Regions from separate parts of the Clostridium chauvoei genome, predicted to be linked through region 1. Evidence: riboswitches for the same ligand, from Rfam matches in the RefSeq annotation. Region 1 holds a riboswitch; each other region holds the start of a gene.
The links. A riboswitch is a leader RNA that binds a small molecule or an ion and turns the genes downstream of it on or off. The one in region 1 is predicted to bind cobalamin.
Positions count from the first base shown of each region.

Region 2: it holds a riboswitch for cobalamin, as region 1 does, so the genes downstream of both, cobT (nicotinate-nucleotide--dimethylbenzimidazole phosphoribosyltransferase) here and BTM21_RS06970 (sirohydrochlorin cobaltochelatase) in region 1, are expected to answer to the same signal.
Region 3: it holds a riboswitch for cobalamin, as region 1 does, so the genes downstream of both, BTM21_RS03205 (ABC transporter substrate-binding protein) here and BTM21_RS06970 (sirohydrochlorin cobaltochelatase) in region 1, are expected to answer to the same signal.

Region 1 is NZ_CP018624.1:1,470,471-1,482,648, forward strand. Features, by position in the region: gene BTM21_RS06905 (CbiQ family ECF transporter T component) at 1-258, opposite strand, end outside; gene BTM21_RS06910 (energy-coupling factor ABC transporter substrate-binding protein) at 233-514, opposite strand; gene BTM21_RS06915 (energy-coupling factor ABC transporter permease) at 549-1,238, opposite strand; gene BTM21_RS06920 (cobalt-precorrin-6A reductase) at 1,240-2,019, opposite strand; gene cobJ (precorrin-3B C(17)-methyltransferase) at 2,016-2,732, opposite strand; gene cbiG (cobalt-precorrin 5A hydrolase) at 2,747-3,715, opposite strand; gene cobM (precorrin-4 C(11)-methyltransferase) at 3,718-4,464, opposite strand; gene BTM21_RS06940 (cobalt-factor II C(20)-methyltransferase) at 4,475-5,140, opposite strand; gene cbiT (precorrin-6Y C5,15-methyltransferase (decarboxylating) subunit CbiT) at 5,140-5,718, opposite strand; gene cbiE (precorrin-6y C5,15-methyltransferase (decarboxylating) subunit CbiE) at 5,734-6,336, opposite strand; gene cbiD (cobalt-precorrin-5B (C(1))-methyltransferase CbiD) at 6,341-7,426, opposite strand; gene BTM21_RS06960 (precorrin-8X methylmutase) at 7,434-8,057, opposite strand; gene BTM21_RS06965 (cobyrinic acid a,c-diamide synthase CobB) at 8,070-9,356, opposite strand; gene BTM21_RS06970 (sirohydrochlorin cobaltochelatase) at 9,325-10,182, opposite strand; cobalamin riboswitch at 10,361-10,551, opposite strand; gene BTM21_RS06975 (PTS lactose/cellobiose transporter subunit IIA) at 10,601-10,933, opposite strand; gene BTM21_RS13670 (PadR family transcriptional regulator) at 10,987-11,139, opposite strand; gene feoB (ferrous iron transport protein B) at 11,256-12,178, opposite strand, start outside.
Region 2 is NZ_CP018624.1:686,378-698,555, forward strand. Features, by position in the region: gene BTM21_RS03120 (elongation factor G) at 53-2,011, shown strand; gene BTM21_RS03125 (M15 family metallopeptidase) at 2,097-3,023, shown strand; gene BTM21_RS03130 (sensor histidine kinase) at 3,180-4,352, shown strand; gene BTM21_RS03135 (response regulator) at 4,339-4,836, shown strand; gene BTM21_RS03140 (PHP domain-containing protein) at 5,250-5,942, shown strand; gene BTM21_RS03145 (MATE family efflux transporter) at 6,139-7,509, shown strand; gene BTM21_RS03150 (hypothetical protein) at 7,588-8,073, shown strand; gene BTM21_RS14200 (GNAT family N-acetyltransferase) at 8,085-8,288, shown strand; gene BTM21_RS13635 (hypothetical protein) at 8,456-8,626, opposite strand; cobalamin riboswitch at 8,982-9,163, shown strand; gene cobT (nicotinate-nucleotide--dimethylbenzimidazole phosphoribosyltransferase) at 9,282-10,394, shown strand; gene BTM21_RS03165 (cob(I)yrinic acid a,c-diamide adenosyltransferase) at 10,396-10,926, shown strand; gene BTM21_RS03170 (bifunctional adenosylcobinamide kinase/adenosylcobinamide-phosphate guanylyltransferase) at 10,923-11,474, shown strand; gene BTM21_RS03175 (adenosylcobinamide-GDP ribazoletransferase) at 11,471-12,178, shown strand, end outside.
Region 3 is NZ_CP018624.1:701,299-708,155, reverse strand. Features, by position in the region: gene BTM21_RS03215 (ABC transporter ATP-binding protein) at 1-530, opposite strand, end outside; gene BTM21_RS03210 (FecCD family ABC transporter permease) at 541-1,569, opposite strand; gene BTM21_RS03205 (ABC transporter substrate-binding protein) at 1,556-2,473, opposite strand; cobalamin riboswitch at 2,655-2,829, opposite strand; gene BTM21_RS03200 (5'-nucleotidase C-terminal domain-containing protein) at 2,874-6,353, opposite strand; gene cobD (threonine-phosphate decarboxylase CobD) at 6,543-6,857, opposite strand, start outside.

The DNA.
Region 1 (12,178 bases):
ATTTCCTTGCCAAATTAAACTTATTGTAGTAAATATAGAAAAGAAAATTGCTATACTTAAAAATTTATTAATTATTCTTATTGGATTTCTAGCTATTAAATTTAATACTATAAAAAATACTATATTTAAAAATATTATATATGGATTTTCTATATAACTACATACTGTTAATGATATTAAAACTAAAATTAGTTTTTCTATTGGATGTATATATGAGTATTTACTATTTAAGCTATACAGATTTATTTCCCGTATCATGCTTTTTCTTTCCTACAAAATATCCTATAAATCCTGCTCCTATTGCTGCTTGCATTGAGAAAAGAAAACTTTCAACTTCTCCTGAAGGTGGTTCCCAAAGACTTTCAAACCATGGTTCATAATCTGAATTTATTTCCGTTATTAAACCTTCTGCTTGTTCATCAGCTCCTGCAAACTCTCCATTTTTACTTATTATAAAAGGACCTACAATTAATAAAATACAAATTATAAATAAAGTTAAATTTTTCTTTTTCATTATAATAGTCCTCCTTCTAAGTCTGAAAGTTCTTTTATGCAGTGTTTTTTATAAAGTCATAAATAACTACTGAAACTATACCTTCAACTATAGCTAAAGGAACTTGAGTTACTGCAAAAACACCTAGGAATTTAACTGCTGATACAATTACTCCTCCATCTGCTGATGGGAAAGCTAAAGCTAATTGAATTGATGTAATTACATAAGTTAGTAAGTTTCCTAAAGCACAAGCTGAAAATACTGCTACTGATTCATTTTTCTTTTTTAATATCTTGTATATAAAATAAGCTACAAAGGGCCCTACAATCCCCATAGATAATACGTTAGCACCTAAAGTTGTTAAACCCCCATGAGCAAGTAAAAGTGCTTGAAATAATAATACAACTGTTGAAATAATAACCATAACTACTGGTCCAAAAACCACTGCTCCAAGACCTGTTCCTGTTGGATGTGATGAACTACCTGTTACTGATGGAAGCTTTAATGCTGACATCATAAATACATAAGCTGCCATAAGAGCTAAAAGCATCTTTATATCACTATTTCTTTTAATGATTTTTCTAAGCTCTCTAATGCTTAAAATTATAAATGGTGCTGCTAATACAAAATAGAATATACACCAGTTTAAAGGTAAGTATCCTTCAGCTATATGCATTGCATAAGCATTGAAAGGAATAGAAAATGATAATATTAATGTAAATAATAAAAATCCTAGTTTTTTCATTTTATATCTCCCCTAAATTATATTTTTTCACTATAAAATCAACTAATTTATGGACATCATTAAAGGTTTGTCCATAATTTATCTTTGGTTTATTTAGAACTATAATCTTAAGATTATTATCAATAGCAGCTTGTACCTTTTCTTTAATCCCCCCTTCTATTCCACTATCTTTTGTTATTAAAATCTTAATTTTAAATTCTTTAATAATTCCATTATTTATTTCATATCCAAAAGGACCCTTAATGGCTATAATATCTTCTACATTAACCCCTATATCTATTAGTTTTTGAAGTACTTTAACTGATGGAAGTATTCTATGTATAACTCTATTTTTAAGCTTTAAATTTAGAATTTTTTCTACATTATTACTTCCTGTAGTATTTAAAACATTTCCATCAATGCTATTTAATATATCTTTTAAGTCTTCATATTTTTCTATTTTAATTATATCTTTATTTTCTAACTTATCATCAAAATAGCTTTTTCTTTCATATCTTATATAATCTATACCTAGTTCTTTACATACTTTAATAGAAGTTCTACTTACCTCTTGTGCATATGGATGAGAAGCATCTACTAAAACCTTTATATTAAACTTTTTAAAGATTTCTTTAAACTCATCTTCCTTTAAAGGTTTATCATTAATATGAAGTGTTTTAAATTCTTTTAAAAGCTCTCCACCATATTTTGTAGCTGTAGATACTAAAATTTTATCTGTATGCTTATTTATTAAAGATAGAATTTCCTTTCCTTCTGAAGTACCTAAAATAAAAGCTATCATATTGAATATCCTCTTGGAGTAACAAACTTACCATCTTTTATATAGCTTTTTGAATTTCCTATTATAACTATTGAAAGCATATCAACTACATTTTCGTCAAACTCCCCAAGTTTAAATAAATTGTAGCTTTCCTCATCTCTTAGAGCATTTCTTACAACTGCTATTGGAGTATTTAAATCTCTATACTCTTTTATTATTTCTATACATTCCTTTAAGTAATGTGGTCTTCCCTTACTTCTAGGATTATATAATGAAATTACAAAGTCCCCTTCTGCTGCTAATTTAACTCTCTTTTTAATATCTTCATAAGGAGTCATTAAATCACTTAAACTTATATTACAATTATCATGCATAAGTGGTGCTCCAACTACTGAACCTGCTGCACTTGAAGCTGTAATTCCTGGTATTATTTCTATATTTTCATCTTTTTTAAGCTCTAATATAAGTCCTGCCATTCCATAGATTCCTGAATCTCCAGTACTTATAAGTGCAACAGTATTATCTTTTGAAAGCCTTAATGCTTCTCTACATCTTTCTTCTTCCCCACGCATTCCTGTTTTGAAAATTTCTTTTCCTTCTATAAGAGGCTTAATCATTGCTACATATTTTGTGTAACCAACTATAATATTACTTTCTTCTATTGCCTTTAATGCCTTAACAGTAATATGATCTAACCCTCCTGGTCCTATACCTATAACATATAATTTACCCATTAATTTTTTCTCCTTTAAATTAACTTTCCAATAGCTAATGTCATTCCATTATTTTTTATTTTCTTAACTATTATTTTTCCTCCTAAAAGTTCAACAACAGGCTCGCATACAGATCTAACGCCAACTGTTGCTTCTACAAAGTCACTACCTTCATAGTTATCTTGAACCTTAGCTATTTCTTCTTTAGTAAAAAATTTTATTTCTGAATTTAAAGTGTTACTTAAATTTAATATTGCCTTTTCATTTTTTTTGATATCTATTGAGGCTATAGACTTAACTGAATCTACAGATAGATTATTTTCCTTTAATGTATTTATTACAAAATCTAAGAGTTTCTTTTCCTCTGTATTTTTTCTACATCCTACTCCAAGGATTATATCTTGTCTTATAAGTTTTAATATGTTCTCTTTATTTTCTGCTTTATTTGTAATCCATAGAGTATTGTCCTTTAAAGTTTCTACTTCCTTATATCCTTTGGGACATTCTATTTTTTGGTCATCATCTTTAAAATAAACCTCTTCATTGTTTACAAGTTTACTTGCAATAATTTTAGCTAATTTTAAATCCTTTATTATAAGATTATTATCTATAGCTATAGTATCTGGTGCTAAAAGCTCTAAATTATCTGTAGCTGTAGTTATAACTAAGGTATTATTTAATATCTTTGATATTTCTTTAGCTAAATTATTAGCGCCTCCTAGATGACCAGATACTAAGCTTATAGAAAACTTATTACATACATCAACCACTACAACTGCTGGATCTTTATCCTTGCTTTTTAAGTAGTTAGCTATAGCTCTAACTGCTATTCCTGTTGAACTTATAAAAACTAGTGAATCATACTTTTCAAAACATTCTTTAGTTATTTTGTCTAAAAGAAAATCTTGCATCTTAGATTTTTTATAAATATCTCCACCTAAAGCTTCTCTTATTTTTTCTCCTAAGATATCTCCTTTTTCTGTAACACTTATTATCCCTATCATAGTTATTTCTTAGCCTCTCTAAACATATGAGTAAACCCTTTATCATATAAAAGGCTCTTTTCATATTTGCAGTCTATAAAGTCTCCTACTAGTATTTGGGCGCATTTTTTTATTCCTGCTTCTTTAACCTTTTCTCCTATATCATCTAAAGTTCCAATAAGTACTCTCTCATCTTGCCAAGTTGCTCTTTCTACAACAGCTATTGGAACATTTCTTCCATAACCATTTCTTAATTTTTCTACAACCTTATCTATCATTGATATTGATAAAAATATAGCCATAGATGCTCCAATAGATGCTAGTTTTTCTAAATCTTCTGTTTCTGGTACAGGTGTTCTCCCTTCTACTCTAGTTAAAATAACTGTTTGAGTTATTGATGGAAGGGTAAACTCTCTATTAATAGCAGATGCTGCTGCTGTAAATGAACTAACTCCTGGTATAACCTTATAATCTATATTTACTTTAGAAAGTTCATCCATTTGTTCTTTTATAGCTCCATAAATTGAAGGATCTCCTGTGTGAAGTCTAACTATTAGCTTATCTTTATTTTCTTTTATTACATCAATTACCTCATCTAAGGTCATTTTTGCTGAATTAAAGATTTCTACATCCTCCTTGCAAAAATCTAAATGCTCACTACTAACTAGTGAACCTGCATATATAACTATATCTGCCTTACTTAAGATGTCTCTTCCCTTTACAGTTATTAAATCAACATCCCCAGGTCCAGCTCCTATAAAATAAACCATTTTTTCTCACCTACTCTTTACTTGCTAATATTAATGACATATATTCTTTAGAATTTATTATTTCTTCTTTATCTTTTAATATTCTTTGACCTTCTCTTCCAGCTTTACTAACATATACATAATCAAAGCCTTTTTCTTCTAAAACATTTATAACTTCTTCCTCATGTTTATAAACCTTCATTATAACAACATATTTTTCATCTTTAATATCACTAACTCTTGTTGCTGGTAAAACCATAAGAGGATTATTTCCTACAACTAAAGTTCTATCAACTATACTAGCTGCTGCACAAAAAGAAGTTATACCTGGTATTGTTTTTACCTTAAAACCTCTTTCTTCAATATGTTTTAATAAATGAATATATGTACTATATACATAAGGATCTCCTATAGTTAAAAATGAAACATTTTTTCCTTCTCTTAATTTTTCTTCTATTAAATCATAAGCTGCCTTTGCCTTTAAAACCCTATCTTTAGTTCCCATAGGAAAGTGTTTTATTATTATTTCTGTTCCTTCTTTTATATAATCCTTTGCAGTTTCTAAAGCTATACTTTCTCCACCATCTATAGCACTTGGAGCTACAATTACATCTGAAGCTTCTATAGCCCTAACTCCCTTTACTGTAATTAATTCACTATCTCCTGGCCCTACGCCTATTCCATATAATACCGCCATTAAATTTCTCTCCTTATTGCCTTAACTATATAAATAGGATTGTTAGCTATCATCATATAGCTATCGCCTCTATTTTTACTTATATTAACCATCGATATATCTATTTTGTAATTTAAACTTCTCATAAGATCTATTGCTTTATAGGCATTATCTATAGTTATAAAATTCATAACTATATTCCCACAATCTTTAATTAATTCATTGCAATCTAAAATTATTTTTTCTAAACTTCCTGAGCTTCCACCTATAAATATAGAGTCAAACTTTTTATTTTGTTTTTTAAGTGTATCTAATATATCTAAAGCTTCACCTTTAAATAATTCTATATTTTCACATTTGAATTTTTCTATATTCTTCTTTGTTACTTCTATTGCTTCTTCATCTTTTTCTATTGAATAAATTTGTCCATTATATGATATTTTAGAAGCTTGTACAGTTATACTTCCAGTACCTGAGCCTATATCTAAAACTTTTGAATCATCTTTTAACTCTAGTTTAAAAATACTTAAAGCTCTTATATCTTCCTTGGTCATTGGGCAATTTCCTCTAATAAATTCCTCATCTTTAATTAAAATCATATATACCCTCCTTTCTTAAAGCCTTTCAACTATAAATATTATTAAATCTCCAAACTCCTCCTCTAATAAAGAAGCTGGGAAATCATAAAAAATTCTTTCATCATCATAAGATAGATTCTCACCTACTATAACCTTTGATGATATATTATTTTCTATAAGTCTTTTACATAAAACCTTTGGCGTATTTATCTTATCTGTTAACCAAATAGACAAAGGATATTCTTTTACTTTTTTTATGAAGTCTTCTTCTCTTCCATGCAAGCTTCCTGTATATGCATTACTCCAACTTTTATTAATTTTGCAAGTTAAATATTGAAAGGAACTTATCCCTGGAATTATACTTAAATCCCCTTTATAATTCTTACCTATATATTCACTTATTCCATAAAAAGTTGGATCTCCTGAAGCTACAATAGAAATATCTTCTTTATTATTTATTTCTATAAAATCAATTATTTCTCTTAAAGTTTTCACTTTTATTTTTTTATTTTCTATGAAATTTAAAGAATCAATGGCTCTAGAAAAACCTAATATTATTTTACTTTTTTTCAAAATAGTTACTGCTTTAGGCATAATATATTCTTTATTTCCTGGCCCTAATCCAACTACATAAATCATATCTTTAATCTCCTAATGAATTGTATAAAATGTTATAATCTGAAAATCCATAATATATTAAAAGCTGTACTTCTAGTTCATTATAAGTATATCCCTCAGCTCTAGTTTTTATCTTCTTACCTATATTTTCATATAAAGCTTCATACCCTTTACCTAAAAATTTAACTGCACCTTCACTAGTTTTTTGTTTAAGAACTTCTTCTATTATAGATTTTTCTGCCCCTAGTAAAGTAAGCTCTAAAGCTAATACTTCTAGCCTTACATCACAAACTCTACTATGAGTATTAAAGCATCCATAAGCTATTTTACTTATCTTTCCTATATGACCAATTAATATAGCTTCTTTTATTTTTGCATTTACACAACACTCAAGAGCAAAGCCTACAAAGTTAGATATTATTACTATCTCTTCTTCCTTAAAGCCTTGTTCTAAAGCACACTTTTCACCTATATTCCCAAAAGTTAAAACTAATTTTTCTCTATTAATAGCCTTTTGGTTTATTTCAAGTTTAATTGAGTCCTTTAATGCATCTTCAGACATTGGATAAACTATTCCTCTAGTTCCTAAAATGGAAATTCCACCTTCTATTCCTAATCTAGGATTAAAGGTTTTTTTAGCTATTTCAACTCCTTTAGGTATAGATATAGTTACTTTAACCCCCTTATTATCTGGTAATACTAAGGATGTTTCCCTTTCTATCTCTGCTCTTGGAACTGGATTTATAGCTGGTTCTCCTTTTTTTACAAATAAACCATCTTTAGTTACTTTACCAATTCCTTCTCCAGCTATAAGTTTAAAACCCTCTTTTAACTTTTCAGCCTTTACAAAAACTTCTATTCCATTTGTAATATCACAATCATCTCCAGCATCCTTTATAACTGATACTGTTACAGAGTCTCTTTCTCTCTTTATAGAATTTATTTTTATATTTAAAGAAATCCCCTTTGGAGTATCTATTTCTATACATTCTAGAGTTTCATTGCTATATAACATAATAGTAGCTGCTTTAGATGCAGCTACTGCACAGGAACCTGTAGTATAGCCACATCTTAGTTTTTTAAAGCCACTTTCTATATAAAGGTCAGTCATTTAATCACTACCTTTCAACTACCATATACATAAGTGCATTTATAATAGAAGCCGCTACCGTACTTCCACCCTTTCTTCCTTTAACTCTTATATATGGAATATTAAGCTCTTCTAAGTTTTCCTTACTTTCACTTGCCCCAACAAATCCAACTGGTACTGCTACTATAAGCTTTGGGTTTGCCTTTTTTTCCTTTATTAACTCCTTAAGCTTAAATAATGCTGTAGGTGCATTTCCAAACACAAAAATGTCTACATTGTCTTCACATGCCTTTTCTACAGCTGCCATTGATCTTGTTATTTCTTTTTCTTTAGCTTCTTTATGAACTTCCTCTAAATTTACATAACATATAGCTTTACCCTTTAGTTTTTCTAAAGCTCTTTTATTAATTCCTGAAAGAGCCATATTTGTATCTGTATATATAATAGGATTCTTCTTTAATATTTTTTTTGCTTGTTCTATAGCATCCTTACTTATATCTAATAAATCCATATATTCAAAATCTGCTGTAGTATGGATAACTCTCTTAACTATTTTTAACTCATCCTTAGAAAAATTATGGTCCCCCATTTCACTACCTATAATATCAAAGCTAGTATTTTCTATTTCCATAGGATTTTTTATATAACTCATATTTACACCACCTTACTTTTCCAATAAATCTTTTAAAAATTCCATGTTAGAAAAGAAATGAATATGAGGATAACCTGCTAAAGTATTATTTTTATAATATCCGCACTCCCAAGTCTTAGTTTCTCCTGTATACATATCTTTTTTAACCTTATAAACTGTCTTTTCTTCTAAATTTACTTTTGATTTATGAAACTCATGACAATTTATTTTAAGACCTTTTGTTTCTACTCTTGCATAACCAAATCTATTTAATCTAGAAGTCATTTCACTTTCGCCTCTTAAAAAACCAACCATAGGTACACCATCTATTTTTTCTGTTAAATACATAAGTCCACCACATTCTGCATAGCATTTAACCCCTCTATCTAAGGCAGATTTTATACTATTTATCATTGATTTATTTTTACTTAAAGCATCTTTAAAAACTTCTGGATAACCTCCACCTAAATATATAAAATCTATATCTTTTTCTAATTCTTTATCTTTTAAAGGACTAAAATAAGTTACTTCTCCAGCTTCCTCTAATAACTCCAAGTTTTCCTTATAGTAAAATCTAAAAGCTTCATCATAAGCTACTGCTATCTTTAAATTTTTATTTTTAATATGAAAGTTATCTTCATACTTATTTATTTCTTTAAACTCATTAATTAATTCATCTAAATTTACATAGGTTTCTATTAAACTTGCACAAAGTTCTATTTTACTATTTAAATTATTTACTTCAACACTTTGAACTAATCCTAAATGTCTACTAGATAACTTCATATCATCATTTTTAGGTAGATACCCAAAAACCTTTAAGTTACAATTCACTTCTATACTTTTCTTTAAAAGATTATAATAACTCTCAGATATAGAATTTAATACAACTCCAACAATATTTGCTTTTTTAAAGTCTTTAATACCATTAAGCTCTGCACATAAAGTTGTACTTTGAGCTTTGGGCGTTATAACTAATAATATTGGAGCATTATCTAAAGTCTTTGATATGCTATAAGTAGAGCCCTCTTCTGTTATTCCCATTCCATCATAAAGCCCCATTGCCCCTTCTATTACAGCTATATCGCCTTTTCCTCTTGAAAATCCTGCTTTAACTCCGTCTTCTCCCATAAGATGCAAATCTAAATTTCTAGAACTTTGTCCTGTTATTTCAGTATGGAATCCTGTATCTATATAATCTGGACCAGTCTTAAAACCTTGAACTTTATATTTTCTATTTTTTAATGCTTTCATTAAACCTAAGGTAAAAGTAGTTTTACCTCCACCACTACAGTTGGATGAAATTATTATTGTTTTCATTTACTTTCCCCTTTTTAGTTTCGCCTGCACCTACATATCTGTTTTCTATAATATCTTCAATTCTCTTTATATATAACTTGTTAAACTTTTCTAATTCTCCTAAGCCTTTCATATGAAGCTTTACCTTAATTCCCTCTGCCTCTAGCATAGACTTCCAAGAATCCTCTTCATCAGATGCCATATCATTTATTGCATGATCTCCTGCAACTACCATAAGAGGCATTAAGGTAACTTCTTTAATATTTTTCTTTTTTATTCTGTTTAGTACTATATCAAAGGTTGGATATCCTTCTACAGTACCAACAAAAACATTATCATAACCATGATCTTGAAGCACTGATTGAAGACATCCATATACTGCATTAGCTGAATGAGCTGTTCCATGTCCAACCATTACTACTGCTTCCTTATTTTCAAACACTTCTTCTATAGTATTTATAAATATTGAATAATCTTGAGGTAAGTCTTCTATTCCTTGATAATAGAAGATTGGTCTTCCAAGCTTTATTGATTTAAATTTATTTATATAAGCTTCTTGAACGTTTTTAATATATTGAAACTCTTCCCCTGGAATAATATGTAGTGGCTGTATTATTACCTCTTCAAATCCACTTTTATATAATTTATCTAAAGCTTCCTCTGGAGTATCTATAAATATATTATTTTTTATCTTTAGTTTTTTTATAATTTTATGAGCTGTAAATGCTCTAAAAACTTCATAACCATCAAAATGATCTTTTATTTGATTTTCCGCCTTTTGGATTGATTTTTCTAATACTTCTAAATAACTCGTCCCAAAGCTTACTACTAATATTGCTTTTTTCATAAAATAAAATTCCTTTCAATTATCCAATTTAATTTTTAAATATAAAAAGCGCCCTCTTCTTGAGGACGCTTAAATTTTCTAACAAAAAACATAAGTAATAAACCATTAGTATCATAAATTAAGACTGTCTAAAGGCTAATTAATTATTGTCTATTTGCTAATTATCTTCCCACCGAAGGATAGCACAGAAATTTAGGCAGGTCTCCTGACTTAAGCTTCATCCTCCTCTCCTCCTTCCCAACTAAAAGTCAGTGGATATTTTAGAGATTTGTCTGCTTTTACAGTAGCGGGGGCTGTAGTGGGTTTTCACCACTTTCCCTTTTAATCTTAAAAGATTTCGCCTTCAAGAACCTAAAATCTACAATATTTAATTACATTAATTATACAGTATTAGTTATATCATTGCAATAAATGAAATTTATTTAAAATTCTTTTCTATTTTTTCTATTCTCTCATATAAACTTATGAACTCATCAGCTAATTGTTGAAAATTCATAGCATTCATTAAATGATCTTGTGCATGAACTAATAATACGTTCATTTCCACCTTTTCTCCTGAAGCTTCTTTTGTTATAAGCTTTGTTTGAAATTCATGTGCCTTATGCATTTCTTCCCTAGATTTTTTAATTAAATTTTTAGCTCCTTCAAAATTTCCTTCTTTTGCTTTACTTATTGCATCAAAAGCAAGACCTTTTGCTTCCCCTGCATTTGCTATTAATCCAAAGGATACTTCCATTAATTCTTCATTCATATTTCAAGCCTCCTAAATATCAGAATAATTTGATATTTCTATATTATTTTCTTCTAATAATTTTTTTTAATACTATCACTAGCATGATTAACATTATTACTTTTTTCTTTTATAGTTTTTGCTATTTCGTATCCATATGAATCTTTAATAGGTAGGGTTGAAAGTATTAATATATTGATGATACCTTTTAATAATTCTTTACTCATTAACACTCTTCCACTACATGGTATTACTATACATATAGTAACATATTGTTTAATATAATAATATAAATTCAAACATAAAAATAAGCCATAGATTACTCTATGACTCATTTTTTATACTATTGGAAACCTAATAAGCTACCTATTTGATAGACTACAGTAGCTGCTACTAAGCCTACTAAAAAAGTATATACTGCAGTAAATAGTGTCCACTTCCATGAGTTTGTTTCTCTTTTTATGGCTCCCAAGGCAACTAAACAAGGTGTATATAAAAGGGACATTACCATAAATGCCATGGCACTAAGAGGTGTGAATACTGTTTGTACAGCGCTTACTAATACTGGCCCTTCAGATATTCCTGAATATATTAAGCCCATTGTACCAACAACAGTTTCCTTTGCAAGAATACCTGTTATCAATGATACTGAAGCTTGCCATGTTCCAAAGCCTGCATATTTAAACAATGGTGCTATAGAAGTTCCTATCATACCTAATAATGTATTTTCACTATATTGTTCTGAGCCTAATGGGAATGTAGATAATACCCAAAGAATTATCATTACTGGTAATATTACAACTCCTGCTCTTTTTATAAATGCTCCTGCTTTATCCCACATAAGCATTAGAATATTTTTAAGTGAAGGAACTCTATAACTAGGTAATTCCATTACAAAATGTGAAGGATCACCTTTAAATATTGTTTTACTAAATATCTTTCCTGCAATTAATGCAATTATTAAACCTGTTACATATAATTCAAATAATATTAAGGCTTGATAACTGTCAAAGAATGCTGATATAAATACTGCGTATATTGGTAATCTAGCTCCACAGGATATAAATGGATTTATAAGTATTGCTATCATTCTATCTTTTTTATTATCAAGAGTTCTTGTTGCCATAATACCTGGTACGTTACAACCTATACTTACAAGCATTGATACGAATGTTTTACCATGAAGTCCTATAGATCTCATAACTCTATCCATAACATAAGCTGCTCTTGCCATATAACCACTATCTTCAAGTACTCCTATTAAGA
Region 2 (12,178 bases), 780 kb from region 1:
ATCTTTTTTTATATAATAAGTTTATAGAAACATTATTTAGAGGTAGTAAAAGATGAAAAAAACAATTGGAATATTAGCTCATGTAGATGCAGGTAAAACAACTCTTGCAGAGCAAATACTATATCATACAAAGAGTATAAGAAATAGAGGAAGAGTAGATCATAAAACATCTTTTTTAGATAATCATAATATAGAAAAAGAAAGGGGAATAACTATATTTTCAGATCAAGGTATATTTGAATATAATAATTCAACATATTATTTAATAGATACTCCAGGTCATATAGATTTTTCTTCAGAAATGGAAAGAGCACTTCAAATAATGGATTATGCAATATTAATTTTAAGTGCAGCAGAAGGAATTCAAGGACATACAGAAACGGTTTGGAGTTTATTAAGAAAACATAATGTGCCCACTTTTATATTTATAAATAAAATTGATAGAGAGGGAACTTCTTTAGAGAAAATATTAGAGGAAATTAAAAATAAATTTACAAAAAATATTTGTTATATTTCAAAGGATTTAACTAAAGAAGATATGGAAGAAGAGGTTATAGAATGTGTTGCAGAAAATAATGAGGAGTTATTAGAAAAGTACTTAGAGGGAGATTATGATAAAAACTTATGGGAAAAGACACTTAAAGAGAGTATTAAAGAAAATAAAATTTTTGTAGTATCTAGTGGGTCAGCTCTTCAAGATAATGGGGTAGAGGAATTTATAAATAATTTAGATAAGTTAACTTTTACAGATTATAAAGAAGATAAAGAGTTTTCAGGAAGAGTATATAAAGTAAGACATGATAGTGAAGGTGCTAGAATAACATATATAAAAGCCTTAACAGGAACATTAAAAGTTAGAGATGAAGTAGAATATGGAGATTTAAAAAATAGAAAATCAAATAAAGTAAGTCAAATAAGAATATATAATGGAATTAAATATAAGACTGAGGATAAAGTTTCAGCAGGAGAATTATTTGCTGTAGTTGGGTTAATAGATGCAGTGCCTGGTGATGGAGTAGGAAATATAAAGGGTAACATTAATTATGATATGATTCCAACATTAAAGTCTAAGGTTATATATGATGAAAAATTAAATCCAAAGGATATTTTAAAAGTTTTTAAAATTTTAGAAGCTGAAGACCCTGCTTTAAATATATTATGGGATGAAAGTCTTAAAGAATTACAAGTTAATATTATGGGGGTTATACAATTAGAGATATTAAAAGAATTAGTTAATGAAAGATTTAAAATAGATATAAGTTTTGGACCTTGTGAAATTTTATATAAAGAAACTATAAAAGGTGAAACTTTAGGATATGGTCATTTTGAGCCATTAAAACATTATGCAGAGGTTCACTTAAGTATTAAAGAAGGTAAAAGAGATAGTGGAATAATTTTTACAAGTAAATGTCATACAGATAATTTAACTGTAGGACAACAAAATTTAGTAGCTACTCATATTTATGAAAAAGATCATAAAGGGATATTAACAGGTTCACCTATTACAGACTTAGAAATTATATTGATAACAGGTAGAAATCACGATAAGCATACAAGTGGAGGAGACTTTAGAGAGGCTACCTTAAGAGCTTTAAGGCAAGGATTAGAAAAAGCAAATAATATTTTATTAGAACCTTATTATAATTTTAATATAGATATTGAAATTGATTATATGGGTAGAGTTTTATCAGATATACAAAAATTAAATGGATCATTTGAAATAAAAGAAAATAAAGGTGATAGAGTAATAATAATAGGAAGAGGGCCAGTAGCAACTTTTATGGACTACAGTAAAGAGTTTATAGCCTTAACTAAAGGTAAAGGGAAAATTAATTTTATATTTGATGGATATGACTTATGCCATAATGAAGAAGAAGTTATAAGTAAGATATCTTATGATAAAAATGCTGATATTAATTATACTTCAAGTTCAATATTTTGTTCTAAAGGGCAAGGTTTCATAGTTCCATGGGGAGAAGTAGAAAAATATATGCATTGCTTAAAGAGTTAAAATTATCAATACTTAAAATAAAGAATACATATAAAAATTATCCTTGGTAAACATAAGAATGAAAATATTCTTATGAGGTGAGGCTATGAAGAAATTTATAAAAAAAATATTAGTTATAGGTATTTTTCTATTTAATACCATGGCTGTAAGTGTGTCAGCAGTTAATATGGAAGATAACCAATTGTATAATATTACAGCTAAAAGAGATTTGCTAGTATTAATGTTAGCATATAAAGATGAAATCAATACTATAGAGCAGGATAGTAATGGATTAATTTATTTAGTAATGAATAGTGGTAATAAGGTATTATATGATGATAAAAAGCCTAAAAGTGACGAAGAGAAGTTATCAAACCCAGATGTGCAAGATATGTTAGAAGTTAGATACCCATTAGATGAAATTGAAAAAGTTCAAAAGGGTAATAAAGATCCAGGAAGAGCAAGGGTATATACTTTGTTAAATGAAGTTTATGGAAGTAGCGAAGGAAGTATAACTAAGAATTTGGTACAAACTTCAACTAATTATGGAACATTTCCTTTTAATAAAAAGGCAGATGCATCAGAAAATTTAAAGAAGGCATTAAATGAAGCCTTTGAAGCATCAAAATCAAATCCTAAAATAGGAGGTTTTGTAGCACCTGTAAATGGAACTTTTAATTATAGAGTAGTAAGAGGTACAGGAAGGCTTAGTGCACATGCTTATGGAATTGCTATTGATTTAAATAGACATAACAGCGATTACTGGAAATGGGTAAGTGAAGAAGAAGGTTCTAAAAGAATAGCTTCTTATCCTAAAGAATTAGTTAAAGCTTTTGAAAATAATGGCTTTGTTTGGGGTGGTAAATGGGAGCATTTTGATATATTACATTTCGAATATAGGCCAGAATTTATATTAAAAGCTAAGTATTTTTCAAAGGATGAGATAGTGGAAAATGGAAATTGGTATGATGGAATAGAAATTACAGAAGATATAAAAAATAAAATAGATATAATAGATAAAACAATACATTGAATGACAAAAATTGTCTAATAATAAATTATTAAAGGGAAATTACATTGAGGATAATAATATAATATGCTAAAATATTATAGTAAAATATTATAATATTAAAAGAATTACTAACTAATACTATGAAATAATAGAAGGGTATTGAGAGTAGAAAAAAAGATGAAAAAAGATAATAGTTATTTTGCAATAAATTTAATAATAGATAAAGTAATAAGTGAAATAAATGATGGTAAAAATAATATTTTTAAAATTGTAGATAATTTAAGAGATGAGTTTCAAAATAAGAAACAAGAATTAGATGAAATAAAAATACAAATAGATGAAATTATTAGAGAAGTAGATGAATTAGAGCAAATAGATAGAGGAATGAGAAGACTTTTAGCTAAAACTTCTAGGAACTTTAAAAATGGTGCAGAAGAATTAGTAAGAGATATATACGAGGAAACTCTAGATATAAGAGTAAAATATATAACTAAGCAAAATAAGGAAAAAGAGTTAAGGAAACAAAGGGATGATTTAGAGCAAGTATTGAAAAATTATTTGAAAAACATAGAAGATGCTGACAATGTGGTTAATAAAATGAATGTAGCGTTAGGTTATTTGCAAGGAAAAGTTCAAAAAGATATAAAAAATTTTCAGGGAGATTCTCAATTATTATTAGGAATTAAAATTTTAGAAAATCAAGAAAATGAAAGAAAAAGAATTGCAAGGGAAATTCATGATGGACCAGCACAATATCTTGCTAACTCATTGATGAGGATAGATTTTTGTAAAAAAGTAGTTGAAAAGGATTTAAGTAAAGGGTTAGAGGAGTTAGACGACTTAAAAGCTAATGTAAAAAAAGCATTAAAGGAAGTTAGAGGGATATTATTTGATTTAAGACCATTAGCATTAGAAGATCAAGGATTATATGAAGCTATAGAAGAAATGGTTAGGAATATATCAAATGATACAAATATAAATATTGAAGTTGATAGTATTCCTAATAATGTTTATATAGATAACATAATACAAATAGCTATATATAGATTAATTCAAGAAATTTTAACTAATATAGAAAAACATTCTCAAGCTAATAATGTAATTATAAAGTTTTCTTGTGAAAAAGATCATATAATATTTATGATTAGAGATGATGGCGTAGGATTTAATGTAGAAGAGACATTAGGATTTATAAAAGAAAATGGGACAAGTTATGGATTAATAGGAATATTAGATAGAGTAAATCAACTGCAAGGTGGAATAGAAATAAAATCAACTAATAAAATAGGTACTACATATATTATAAAATTGCCAACCAATAGAGGAGCACAAAGAAATGACAGAGAATAAAATAAAAATATTTATTGTAGATGATCATGACTTAATTAGGGAAGGCTTAGATAGAATATTAAGTTTTGAGGACAATATATCTATATTAAGGGAATGTAAGAATGGAAGAGAAGTTTTAGAATTATTAGAAAAAGAAGTTCCAGATATTATTTTATTAGATATAAACATGCCTGTTCTTAATGGTATAGATACTTTAAAGGAAATCAAAAAAAGATTTAATAAAATAAAAGTTATTATGCTTACAGTTGAAGATGATAGAAGAACCATAACTGAAGTTATAGATATAGGGGCTGATGGATATATATTAAAAGAATCAGCAGGTAGTGAAATTGTTAATGCTATAAAAGCAGTTTCAAATAATGAAAAGTATATGGATGTGGCTCTTCTGAAAATAATATTCCATGACATAAAAGATAATTTTAGAAAAGAAAAAAGTATTATTTATACTGATAAAACTAGTGTTATACAACAAATAATTAAATAAGCACCATCAAAAGGAGCAATATAGTTGCTCCTTTGATTTTTAGATTAAATTTAAAAATTCAAGCCTATAAATTCAGTTGTTCTCACTAATTGAAAATCTTCTTTTTTTTATACCTAATTCAGCTATGATGATTTTTTCAAGATTTTCTTTTGAAAGGGGACATAGTAGTCTATATCCAGTATAACCTCCAACTTTTATTCAAATTTGCAATAATAATTATATAGTATTATTTCAACATAAATAGACTTATTTTCTGAAAAAGAGGATATTATTTATAATTACTTCATAATGTTTAAAAATAAACACTATTTAAGAAAAATATCAAAATAAAATATAAATAGAGTTATAAATTAGTTACTAAATTATATCTAAGGCATATTATATAAATGAACAAATAATATGTGAGGGTATAAATGTACACAAAAGGAGACTTCCATTTGCATACAACGGAATCGGATGGTGAACATACGCCTACAGAGGTAGTAAAAATAGCAAAGGAAAAAGGGTTAGATATAATTTCTATAACAGATCATAATACAATATCTGGCATAATCGAAGCTAAAAAAGCAGGAGAAGAGTTAGGGATTAGAGTAATTCCAGGCTTAGAATTATCAACAAGATATAATGGTAATAAAATTCATATACTAGCATATTTTTTAGATGATAGATATGAAAATAAAGATTTTAATAAAGGGTTAAGGTATATTAAGAATCATAATATACAAGCATTAGAAAAACTTATGAAAGGAAATATTTCAGTTTTTAGAGATAATGAAAAAAATAGATTAGATATACAAACTGGAATAGAGTTTTTAAAGTTTTTTGGAGGAATGATTGTATTAGCACATCCAATAAAAATAAAATCTAGAGTATTTAAAGAAATTATAAATTTAGAGTTTGATGGTATTGAAGCTATATATTTTAAAAATACTAAAGAGGAAACAGAGAGTTTTAAAAATTTAGCTAAAGAAAGAAATATAATATATACAGCAGGATCAGATTTTCATACTAATAATAAAATAGACAGAAGGCATGGAAATATAGGTGATGTTTTTTTAAATAAAAATGAAATAGAAATATTTTTAAATAAGATAAATAGCAAATAATAAATAAAAAATCTAGCTAAAAAGTAGATAAAAAATCTATTTTTAAGTTAGATTTTTTTTGTAAATTAAGAGGTATAAAAAATAAGTAAAAATTAAGAAAAATTTTAAAAAATCTATTTATTAAACAAGATTAAAGTAGTATTATATTATAAGTAGTTATATGAATTATAATTCAAAATGAAAAGGGGATGAGTAAATGGCAAAAGGAACTACAAATTTAGGAAAAGATTCAGTAGGGAAATTATTATTTAAATTAGCTTTGCCAGCTATTATAGCTCAACTTGTTAATGTATTATACAACATAGTTGATAGAATATTTATAGGAAGAATACCAAATGGGGATTTAGCTATGGCTGGTGTTGGAGTAGCATTCCCAATAATAATGATAATATCAGCAGTTAGTGCACTTGTAGGAATGGGAGGAGCTCCTTTAGCAGCCATAAAAATGGGTGAAGATGATAATGATGGAGCAGAAAAAATAATTAGTAATAGTTTTACTATGTTAATAGTTCTTGGAGCTTTATTAACAGTAGGATTTTTGATATTCAAAGAGCCTATACTTTGGGCTTTTGGAGCAAGTGAAGCAACTATTGGTTTTTCTAATAATTATTTAACGTTATATTTAATAGGAACAGTATTTGTTCAAATAGCATTAGGGATGAATCCATTTATTAATACACAAGGTTTTGCAAAAACAGGTATGATAACTGTAATGATAGGTGCAGTTATAAATATAATATTAGATCCTATTCTTATATTTGGTTTTGATATGGGGGTTAAAGGTGCAGCTTTAGCAACAATATTAGCTCAAATAATTTCTGCAATATGGGTGTTATTCTTCCTATTTGGTAAGAAGAGTACAATTAAGATAAGAAAGAAATATTTAATACCAGATGTAAAAATAGTAGGTTCAATTGTAGCTTTAGGTATTTCACCATTTATAATGCAAGCTACTGAAAGTTTGGTGTTAATAACATTAAATAATAAGTTATTTATGTATGGAAGTGATTTAGCAGTTGGAGCTATGACTATAATGAGTAGTATTATGCAAATAGTAATTCTCCCATTAATGGGATTATCTCAGGGAGCACAACCTATTATAAGTTATAATTATGGTGCAAAGAATCATGATAGAGTAAAAAAGATATTTAAAATGTTACTTATTAGTTGTTTAATATACACAGGTGTAATGTGGGCTTTATTAATGATATTCCCACAAGTATTTGTAGGAATATTTAATAATAAACCAGAACTTGTAGAAATTACTTCATGGAGTATAAGAATTTACTTTGCAGGTATCTTTATGTTTGGGGCTCAAATAGCTTGTCAACAAACTTTCCTTGCACTAGGGCAAGCAAAAATATCTTTAATGTTAGCATTACTTAGAAAGGTAATACTTTTAATTCCATTTATCTTTATATTACCAGTATTCTTTAGTAATAAATTAATGGGAGTATTAATGGCAGAACCATTTGCTGATGTAATAGCAGCATTAGTAACTATAACATGCTTTATAATATTTTATAGAAATACTTTTAAAGAAGGAAAAATAGGGTTAAATGAGTAGTTAGTAACATAAAATTAAGCGATAAATAAGAATTTATAGTGATGATTATATGAAGAAATAGATGATTATGAATTTGAAGTGTATGATGTAGAGGAAGCGATAACAAAATTCAAGGAACTATGTCAGCCAGATGTGGATTGTTATGATAGTGAAAAGAAATGTTGGTTTTATCTTGTAACGTATTATTTATATAAAATGGGATATGAGATAAAAGAATTTCCTAAAGTGTTAGCGAGACCCTCTGTACAGCCTAATGACTTTGCTTACGGAGAAATAAGAAATAGAATTATTGCTCAGGGAGGTGATGATAATGGAACCGTTCGATATGCAGTTAGAAGAGAATTTGTTGCAAGTTTTACCTTCGAGTTGAAATCTAGTCATATTGATATAGATAACTTGATAAATCAAAAATTTGTTGAGATATCAAATAGACAAGCATCTTTCAATAATATGAGCACAGATGAAGCAATAGCAGAAAGAAATTCCTATTCGCAAGATCAAAAGAATTTCTTTGTTAATTATGGATTGACCATTATTAACGTGATACATTCGTTAGTTAAATAAAAATAGTTTGGGTGAGAGGTATAGCAATAGAAGCTATAAACGAAATCATTCAGTATTCATTTAATGATGAACATATTAGCTCTATTGTTTATTCTCACTTTATTAACAATATACAATCTAAAAAAGTAATTGAGAAAAGTGGGTTCAAGGATAAACTAACCACTGATAATAAAATTTACTATTATTTAAATAATGGAGGTAATTATAAAAAATAGAAATTGAAAAATATGGATTAAGAAATTTTTATGTTTATTTTTTATAAAAGTTTGATATAATATAAATAAGAAAAGCTTAGTGCGTCAACACTAAGCAATCCTTAGAACGTTTTTAGTTTTAGGGCTATTGGATTTAATTAAATAATTTTAATTATGAAAAAGCACAACTATTCTTGGTCGGATGGAGTGCTTTTTTCATTTGTTTTAAAACTTAATTTAAAACATTTAATACCTATGTTAAGTTCAAATTCTAAAAGTTTAGTTTTTGAACTTAAAGCCTTTAGTATAACTATTAATAAAAATATTATAAGAATTAACAAAGTAAGTATCATATCCAATACCACCCCCTTAAGCTAAGATGAAAATCATCAATAGCCCAAGGTGGGAATACGTACAACCACCGTAGCCATCCTCTACGGTATTTCAAATATTACTTTTAAATTATACCATAATTGGTTATGGAATATACATAATAAATAAATGGTAATAGCTCTTGATCACTAATGGATTGAGTACTCTTAACTTACAGTTTGTAAATAAATCAGATCTTGTACTCCCCGATAAATTCCGAAGTTTCCATTAGACATTTATTAATAGTGAAAAATTAAGGCAATAATGTTAAAAGTATTATTAGATTATGTTATAATGAAATATAGAAATAATATCTAAATTATAAGATATTATAACAAAAAGAGGAATAATTTCTGTAGAGGTTGTTTATTACATTAAAAGGGAAATAGGTTTAATTCCTATGCGGTCCCGCCGCCGTAAGAGAGGAGCTAGTCTTAAAAGTCACTGAATATTTATTTTGGGAAGACTAAGACAAAAGGTTATGATTCTCAAGCCGGAATACCTGCCTGTACTTTAAACACTATTAACTTCACGGTGTATGAAGGGTGTATTGTATAATAAAATATTTTATTAAGTTTATACAAGCATCTTACAAATAGTAAGGTGTTTTTTTATTTATAATTATAAAATGGGTGTGATGTAATGAATAGTAGAAATAAATTAATGAATTTTATAAATGAAATAGAACCTTTAGATGAAAAAATCATGAAAGAAGCTAGAGTAAGAGTGGATTCTTTAGCTAAACCATTAGGAAGTCTTGGAAAGCTAGAAGATATAGCAATAAAACTTTCTGGTATTACTGGTAAGTTAAAAAATAGTATAAATAAAAAATGTATTATTGTATTATCGTCTGATAATGGCGTAGTAGAAGAAGGGGTAGCTTCAGCACCTCAATATGTTACGTTAGCACAAACTATTAATTTTACTAAGGGATTAACTGGAGTGGCTGTTCTTGCAAAGGAAAATAATACTGATTTAATTGTAGTAGATGTAGGTGTTAATACAGACGAAAAAATTTATGGTGCAATAAATAGAAAAATAAGAAAAGGCACAAACAATATAGCTAAAGAAGCTGCTATGAGTTATGAAGAGTGTATTAATGCAATAAATGTGGGTATCGAGATGGTGGAAAAAGCATATGCTAAAGGCTATGATATTTTAGGTGTAGGAGAAATGGGAATAGGAAACACCACAACAAGTAGTGCTGTATTAATTGCGTTAACAGGCTGTGAAGTTAAGGAAGCTGTAGGAAAAGGAGCTGGAGTAACTAAGGAAGCTTTTGAGAAAAAAAAGCGTGTAGTAAAAAAAGCTTTAGATATAAATAAACCTAATAAAGATAATCCAATAGATGTATTATCAAAGGTTGGAGGTTTTGATATAGCTGCAATGACAGGTGTGTTTATAGGAGCAGCACATTACAAAATACCAGTTGTTATAGATGGATTTATATCTTCTGTTGCAGCTTTATCAGCGGTAAGGTTAAATCCTTTAATAAGAGAATATTTGATTCCGTCTCATTTATCTAAGGAAATTGGATATAATATTGCTATGAAGGAGTTAAATTTAGATTCAATGATTAATTTGGATATGAGATTAGGCGAAGGAAGTGGTTGTCCTATAGCATTTTCAATAGTTCAGTATTCATGTGCAATGATGAATAATATGGCAACTTTTGAAGAGGCAAAAATAAACCCAAGTTATCTAGAAACGGTAAGAAGTAAAGATAGTTATATAGTAGAAATTAAGGAGGATTAAAATGGAATTAGGACTTATTCATATATATTGTGGAAATGGAAAAGGAAAAACAACAGCAGCAATGGGATTAGGAGTTAGAGCTTGTGGTAGAGGGTATAAGGTGCTTTTAACTCAGTTTTTAAAAGATAATGATACAGGTGAACTAAATTCAATAGCTAAGTTAGATAACTTTGATGTATTATTTGGTGTACCTATGAAAAGATTTTTTAACTATTTAAGTGAAGAAGATAAGAGAGAAGTTATTAAAGAACATAGAAAAAGATTTGAGATGGTTACTAAAAAGGCTATAGAAGAAAAATATGATTTATTAATTATGGATGAAATCATGGCTGCTTTAAATTATGAAATTTTAGAAATAGATAGAGTTATAGAATTTTTAGAAAATAAACCTGAAAATTTAGAAGTAGTATTAACAGGAAGGAATCCAGATAAGAGGTTAGTTGATTTAGCTCATTATGTTTCTGAGATTAATCCAATTAAACATCCCTTTGAGCAACATAAAATATCTGCAAGAGTAGGGATAGAAAAATGATTTTCTTAATAATTGGGGGAGCTAAGAGTGGTAAATCTATGTATGGTCAAAATTTAGCTAAAGCTCTAGAAAGTAATAAAGGAAGATTATATTATATTGCTACAATGAATCCATATGATTTAGAAGATTTAAAAAGGATAGAAAATCATTTGAAAGACAGAGAGAGATATGGTTTTGAAACTATAGAAAAGCAAAGAAATATAGAAGAAATTTCAACAAATATAAATAAAGAAGATACTTTATTTATAGATAGCATAACTTCTCTTGTAACAAATGAAATGTTTATTAAAGATAAATTTATAGAACTTGTATCTAATAAAATAGTAAAAGGATTAAAAGACACAGTATCTAAAAGTAAAAATACAATAATAGTTTCAGATTATGTTTTTAGTGATAGTATAATTTATGATTCTTATACAGAGGCCTTCAGAAAAGAGTTAGGATATACAAATAAAGAAATAGCACAACTAAGTGATGTTGTAGTAGAGTGCTCTTATGGAAATATAATAGTTCATAAAGGAAAAGATATATTAAAGGAGATCGTATGAAAAAATATTTTAAGGGATTTTTAATGGCTGTTAGTATGTTTACAGTTATTCCATTACCTTATTATGAATGGGATGATGAGGGGGCAAGGAACATACTAAAGTTTTATCCTATAGTAGGGTTAATAGTAGGACTAATATGGTATTTAATATATATAGGAATGATATTTTTAGGAGCATCTACAATATTAATTACAGCTATAACAATGGTAGCTCCATTTATAATTACAGGAATGTTACATTTAGATGGATACATGGATGTTTGTGATGCACTTTTTTCCAGAAGAGAAATGAAGGAAAAGGTTAGAATATTAAAAGATCCCAATACAGGTGCTTTTGCAGTAATTTCTTTAGCTATATTGTTTATAGTTCAGTTTTCAGCTGTTTATACAATTGTAGATAAACAAATAGGTATAATATCATTAGTATTTATTCCTATAGTATCAAGAAGTACTATGTCACTACTATTATTAACAAAAGAGTCTATGAAAGAAAGTTCATTAGGTTCATATTTTAAAAAGGGAACTGGGAAATTTGATAGGGTATTACAAATAATAATTTTAATAATAATGATTTTAGTGTTTTATAGATGCTTAAATATAAAAGGAGTAATAATTCCTATTTCAATGGTTATTTTAGGAATTACTGTAGTAAACAATAGTTCAAAGCAATTAGGTGGAATGTCTGGAGATAGTGCTGGGTTTGGT
Region 3 (6,857 bases), 770 kb from region 1:
AGTATTTCTATTTGACACCTTAAATCTAAATGATTTGTTGGTTCATCTAATAAAATAACTTCTGGATCTTGTGCAAAGGCTCTTGCCAAAAATACTCTTTGCATTTGTCCTCCTGAAAGTTCAGTAATAAGTTTATCTTTTATATCTAACAATCCAACACTACCTATACATTTGAGTACTATATCTTTATCTTCATTACTAAGATTTGAAAAGACACCTTTTAAATGAGCATATCTTCCTAATGAAACCGTTTCATATACACTATAAGGAAATTGAATATTTGCAGTTTGAGTCATAAGAGCAATTTTAATTGCTAATTCTTTTCTATTTAACTTGATAATTTTTTTATTATCTAAAGATATATTTCCTGTGCTTGGAATTAAATTTGATATAGCTTTTAAAAGAGTACTTTTCCCACATCCATTTGGACCTACTATACATATATTTTCCCCTCTATTTACATTAAAACTAACATTTTTAACTACATCTATACCATTATAACCACAACTAACATTATTTACTTCTAACAAATTAAATCACCTACTTTGATTTTTTAAAATATAGGTATGCAAAAAATGGGGCACCTATAATGGCTGTTATAGCTCCAACTGGTAGTTCTGATGGTACTACTATAGTTCTTGATATTAAATCTGTAACCACCATCAAACACCCTCCAAAAACTACCGACATTGGTATAACATTAGAATGTTTTGATCCAAATATTTTTCTCACTATATGTGGTGCAATTAAATCTACAAAACCTATAGTTCCACTTATTGCAACTGCTGCCCCTGTTAAAACTGCTGTAAAGAAAAATAATCTTTTTTTAACCTTTTCTGCCTCTACGCCTATAGATTTTGCTTGTTCTTCTCCAAAGGTTAACACATCCATTTCCTTACAATACATCATAACACCTATTATTCCAACTATAAAGAATGGAAGTCCACATTTTACATAGCTCCATCCTCTCATAGAAAATGAACCCATTTGCCACATTGTTATAGCTTCTATTTTATTACTAAATAAAGCCGTTAAAGTAGTTAAAACAGCATTGAAAAAAAGTGAAAAAACCATACCTGATAATATAATAGTATTATTTGATAAACCTTTATCTACTCTCGTAGCAAAAGTCAATACTATAATCATGGTAATTAAACTACATATAAAACCTATTAGGGGTAATGTAAAGTTTCCAAGGATGGGAATAGAAACTCCAAAAACTATTATAAGTCCAACCCCAAGAGATGCCCCTGACGATACACCTAAAGTGTAGGGTGATGCAAGAGGGTTTTTAAGGACTGATTGTACTACTGCTCCACTTGCCGCTAAAGCTCCACCTACTAGAAATGCTAATAGAACCCTAGGTAATCTAAGGCTCCATATTATAGATACATCTTTAGGATCTATACCTGCTGAAAGTGATGTATTAAAAATCTTACTTCCTATTATAGAAATAATATCTATAATGCTAATATTGGAACTCCCAATGGAAGTTCCAATACAGATTATTAAAAATACTACAGGTATTGATAGTATCATTAATATATTATTCTTTTTATTTATATTCATTTGGATAAACAGCCTTTGCCATTTCTTTTAATGCTTTTACAACATTTTGAGATGGTCTTGCTGATGCATTTTTATCTATTCCATAAACAGCGCCTTCTTTTATAGCTGTTATGTTTTCCCAACCTTCACGATTTTTTATATCTTCTGTTGCTTTTATCCCATTTACCACTGGCATATTTGTTAATATAACATCTGGATTTGCAGCAACTATTGATTCTGGACTTGGTGATATCCATGATTTTTCATTAGCAAATATATTTTCCGCTCCTATTATTTCAATCATTTCATTTAAGAAAGTATCTTTACCAAAACTACTTAATTTTGATCCTGATCCTATTTCAAAATAAACCTTCTTTTTGTCTGTTATCTTATCACCGATAGCTTTTATAGAATCAACTTCTTTTTTCATATTTTCTACGATTTCTTTACCCTTTTTTTCAGTCCCTGTAATTTCTGCCATAAAATCTATATCACCGTATATTCCGTCTATACTATAGCTACTTGGAATATATACTACTGGAATTCCAGCTTCCTTTATTAAGGCAAAAGGATCATTTTCCCCTGATTTATTATGACCTGATGCTATTATTAAATCTGGTTTTAAAGCTATAATAGTTTCTGCATCTGGATTTCTAAAATCTATCTTAGGTAAATCTTTATTTACACCTTCTACATCTGCTGAATACTTATCTATAGCAACTAGTTTATCCGCTAATCCTAATTCCACTAATACCTCCGTATTAGATGGTGCTGTTGAAACTATTGTATTAACTTCCTTTGGTAATGTAAACTCTGTACCTTCCCTGTCTTTCATTACTTTTTCTGTCTTTCCACAACCTGCTAAAAGCATAATTGCAAATAACATTGTAAAAGCCACTAAAAGAATCTTGTTTCTTCTTTTCATTGATGTTTTCCTCCTAATTTTATTTAATTAATATTAGGGTCTATTATAAAACTAAAAAGTTTTATAAATAAAGGGTATACAAATGAAAGTATACCCTTAAATACATAATTGATTACGCTATAATAACATAAAAATTAAAATAGACTACAACTTGTATCTTATTATCTCACCCTCAGAAGATAATAATCTAACATATATGGCAGGTCTCCCGGCTTTACTTCATCCTACTCTCTTGCCTTCCCGCTTATTTAGCAGTGACTTTTTAAGATTTCGTCCATTATACGGTTACTGGGGTAGCTCAGGAATTAAACCTGATTCCCTATTAAGTTTATAACACCTTATATGCTTTAATTTTCATAATGATTATATTATTGTTGTTATAATATGTCAACGTAAATAATTATCCTATATTTTTCTTTTTTCTAATTACCATTCCACCAATTATTGATAATGACCCTAAAAATACTATAAAGTTAGGTGATATTGGAGATCCTGTAGTTGGTAATTTATCATTATTTACTCCACCTACTTCTGGTTTTTCTCCATTATTTTGATTTCCTGAATTATCTGTACTTCCTGAATTACCTGAGTTATCTTCATCTACTTGAGTATCTTTTCCTGAAACTAAAGTATTTCCATCAAAATTAAAGCTTACCTTTCCAAGAGGCTTTAATATATTAATTATAGCATCTCTAATAGGTTGTCCTGTATCTACCATATCTTTAGATGATGAGAAGTCATAATTATCTCCACCTGTTGCCATAAAATCATTTGTTACTACAGTATAATATTTATTCATGTCAATCTTAGTTCCATCTAATAACCTCATAGATGTTATTCTATTTCCTTCATTAGCATCTTTATCATAATATACTTTTAATCCGTAGAATTGAACCCAACCTATTGACTCATTCATAATACCATGTTCAATAACTTTCTTTATATCTGATCCTTTAAGGCTCATTGTTACTAATGTATTATCAAAAGGCATTACTTCCCACATATCTCCTACTGTTATATCTCCTGCTGGAAGAGGTTTTCTAAGTCCACCACCATTTGTTATAGCAATTTCAGTACCTACTGCTTCAGCCATATATTTGCTCATAAATTGCCCTAACTTTGAAAGACCTTCATATCTATCATGAGTAAGATCTGTATCTATATTCACAACCACTTCATTTAATATTGGCTCTAACTCACTATTATAATTATCAATAATAGTTTTCATACCTTCATCTTCTTGTAGTTCTGATACTCTCTTATAAATTTGATCTACTTCATTTTCTACAGTTAAATTACCATTATAATCAAATATAAATTGTAATTTCCCAATACCTCTACCATTATATCCTGCTTGTACAATTGCCGTATCATTAACTTTTCCATTTACAAACTTATGAGTATGTGATGATATTATTGCATCTATACCAGATACTTCTTTTGCTAAATCAGCAGCTTCTCCTTTAATTTCCTTAGTTTTACTATTTTGCTCACTACCTATGTGTCCAAGAACAACTACTGCATCAACTTTTTCTGTATTTCTTAAATATTCTGCCCAATACTTAGTGCTTTCTACCATATCTCTAAACTCTAAATCCTTAACATTGTCAGGTTTTGTTTTATACGCAGTTTCTGGTGTTGCTAATCCTATAAGTCCTATTGTCTTTCCACCAGCTTCAATCTTACCATAAGGTTTTGCCCATTCAACTGGTTTTTCTGTTGCTTTATCATAAATATTTGAAGCTAAAAATTCAAACTCACCAATTTTTGCCCATTCTTCTATATTACTTCTATCCCAATCAAATTCATGATTTCCAACTGCAGAATAAGTTACTCCCATTTCTCTCATCATAACAGCTACTGGTTCCCCATGAAGAAGATTTGATATAGCTGTACCTTGGAAAGAATCTCCTGCTGATAATACAAATGTATTTGGATTTTCTTCTTTTAATCTTTTTACTTCTCCAACAAACTTAGCTGATCCAACATTTTTTCCTGACTCAATAACATTACCATGAAAATCATTAAAGCTTAATAATTGAATCTTTGTAGATAATGCTTGTTGTAGTTCTCCCCAGGTTAAAGCTTTGCTATTTGAATTAGGAACTTGTATTTTTCCTTCATTAACAGCTTTAACTAATAATTCTCTTTGGCTCTCATTCCAGTCATTTCCAACAATCTTCCAATTGTTATCTACTGATTTTTCTAAAATTCCACCTTTTTCATTTTCTATATAGTCTATTATCAAATCTCTAACATCTGAAATTGGATCGTTATTCGAATCATATACTTTAATATGTTGTCCTTTTTCTAGTAAAGGTATTAATACTGAATTATATCTATAATCATTTACTGTTAAGTAAATCTCATCTTCATCCACCACTTGTTTTCCATCTTTTTCAAAAGTTAATTCTGTAATTCTACTTCCAACCTCTTTTGATATATCCATATTATAGTTAATTCCATCAAACATATCATATAAGAACATTGGGATATCTGTATTAAATGAAATTGTCAAATCCCCATCTTTATAAGTATTGAAAAACTCTGCATTCTTTTCTAAATAAATCTTTAACTGTTTTCCAGTAGTCTTTATTGTATAAAGCTTATTATCATACTTATAAATATTAGATACTCCTGCTTTAGTTATAGCACCTTCTTTTATATTGGAATTTGAGCTAAAAAGTGCTGCTGCTGATACTTGATATATATTATTTGTATCTACACCTATGTTTTCTAACTGCTTTTTACTATTATATAGTTGAACTTCATTTACAAGATCAGTTACTCCATCATCTTGTATAATTGCTTGGGTAATGCCTTTAACTTCGTTTGGACTTGCTAAGTCTCCTCCTACCATTTGTCCAATTACTTTTCTAGCATCATTCAAAGCAACTTCATGATATTCAGCTAACTCTCTATTTAATTCTTCATCTTCTTCAACACCCTTAGCTGATATTAATGATGCATTTTTATCAATAACTTCAACTGTATTATTTGTTTTCTTAACTTTTAATTCTATCTTTGAAACAAATTCACCATTACTTTTTGGTAATGAGACTATAGTGTCACCTATCATTTGACTTGGTACTGATTGATGACTATGACCTCCTAATATTGCAGAAACTTCTGGGTTTTCTGTTGCAATATCTTTTAAGCTATCTCCCTTTCCAAATTCTCCATCAACACCCATATGAGCTGAAACTACAAACACATCTGCCCCACCACTATTTTTTATTTCTTTAATTACTTTTGAAACCTCAATAGCTGGATTTTCAGCATTATATCCTACTAAATGTTGAGAATCCCATTTCATAATATGAGGAGTAACAACTCCTATTATAGCTACTTTAATTCCTGATAATTCTTTTATTATGTATCGATTAAAAACTCTATTTCCATCTTTATAAAGATTTGCACAAAGAACACTTAGATTTTCATTTGCTTGTGATACTACATTTTCTAAATTACCCATTCCATAATTAAATTCATGGTTACCTAAAGAAAATACGTCATACCCTATAGCATTCATTCCTGCTATCATTGGGTTTTTACCATTTACAAATAAATGGTTGTAGTTTCCTTGAATAGTATCTCCATTATCCATAACTATTGTATTATTATTTTCTGCTCTCTGATTTTTTACAATAGTTGCTATTTGATTTAAACCTCCATTTACTTTAACATCTCTTGAATATTCATAATTCATAAATCTTCCATGTAAATCGGACGTTCCTAAAATATTAATTATAACCTCATCATTATTTACATACTCTTCTGTTACTGCATTAACATCTATACTTGGTAATATAAATGAAACCATCATTGTTAAAATAAGTAAAAATGATACCACTCTCTTTTTGCTGCTTAAATTTTGCATGACTACCCCCTATGATTCCTTAATAATCTATTTTCATCCAAATTATAATATTTAGATTTTCTTTATTCAAGAGAAAATCCGAATATTTTTATATTGTTAACATTTTTTATTCGTATTTATTATTAAGTTAAATTCTTTCTTTATAAGTTCCTTATCCTATTTGTTTTTAAAATAAAATTAAAGACAGTATCAAAATACTGCCTTCAACTTATCTATTAATATATCATTTTCTTTTCTTGTTCTAACTGCTACTCTATAATACGAATTATCTAATCCTTCATAATTATCACAACTTCTTATTAGAATCCCTTCTTGTATCAAAATATCTTTAAGATCAATATCTATTAAAACCTTAAACATTATAAAATTAACAGAAGGTTTAAAAACCTTTAAGTCTTTAAATAATTTTAAACTATTATACAGATATTCTTGTTCTTCTTTAATAAAATCTTTGCTTTCTTCTATATATCCATTTTCTTTTAAAGCCACTATAATACTTTCTGC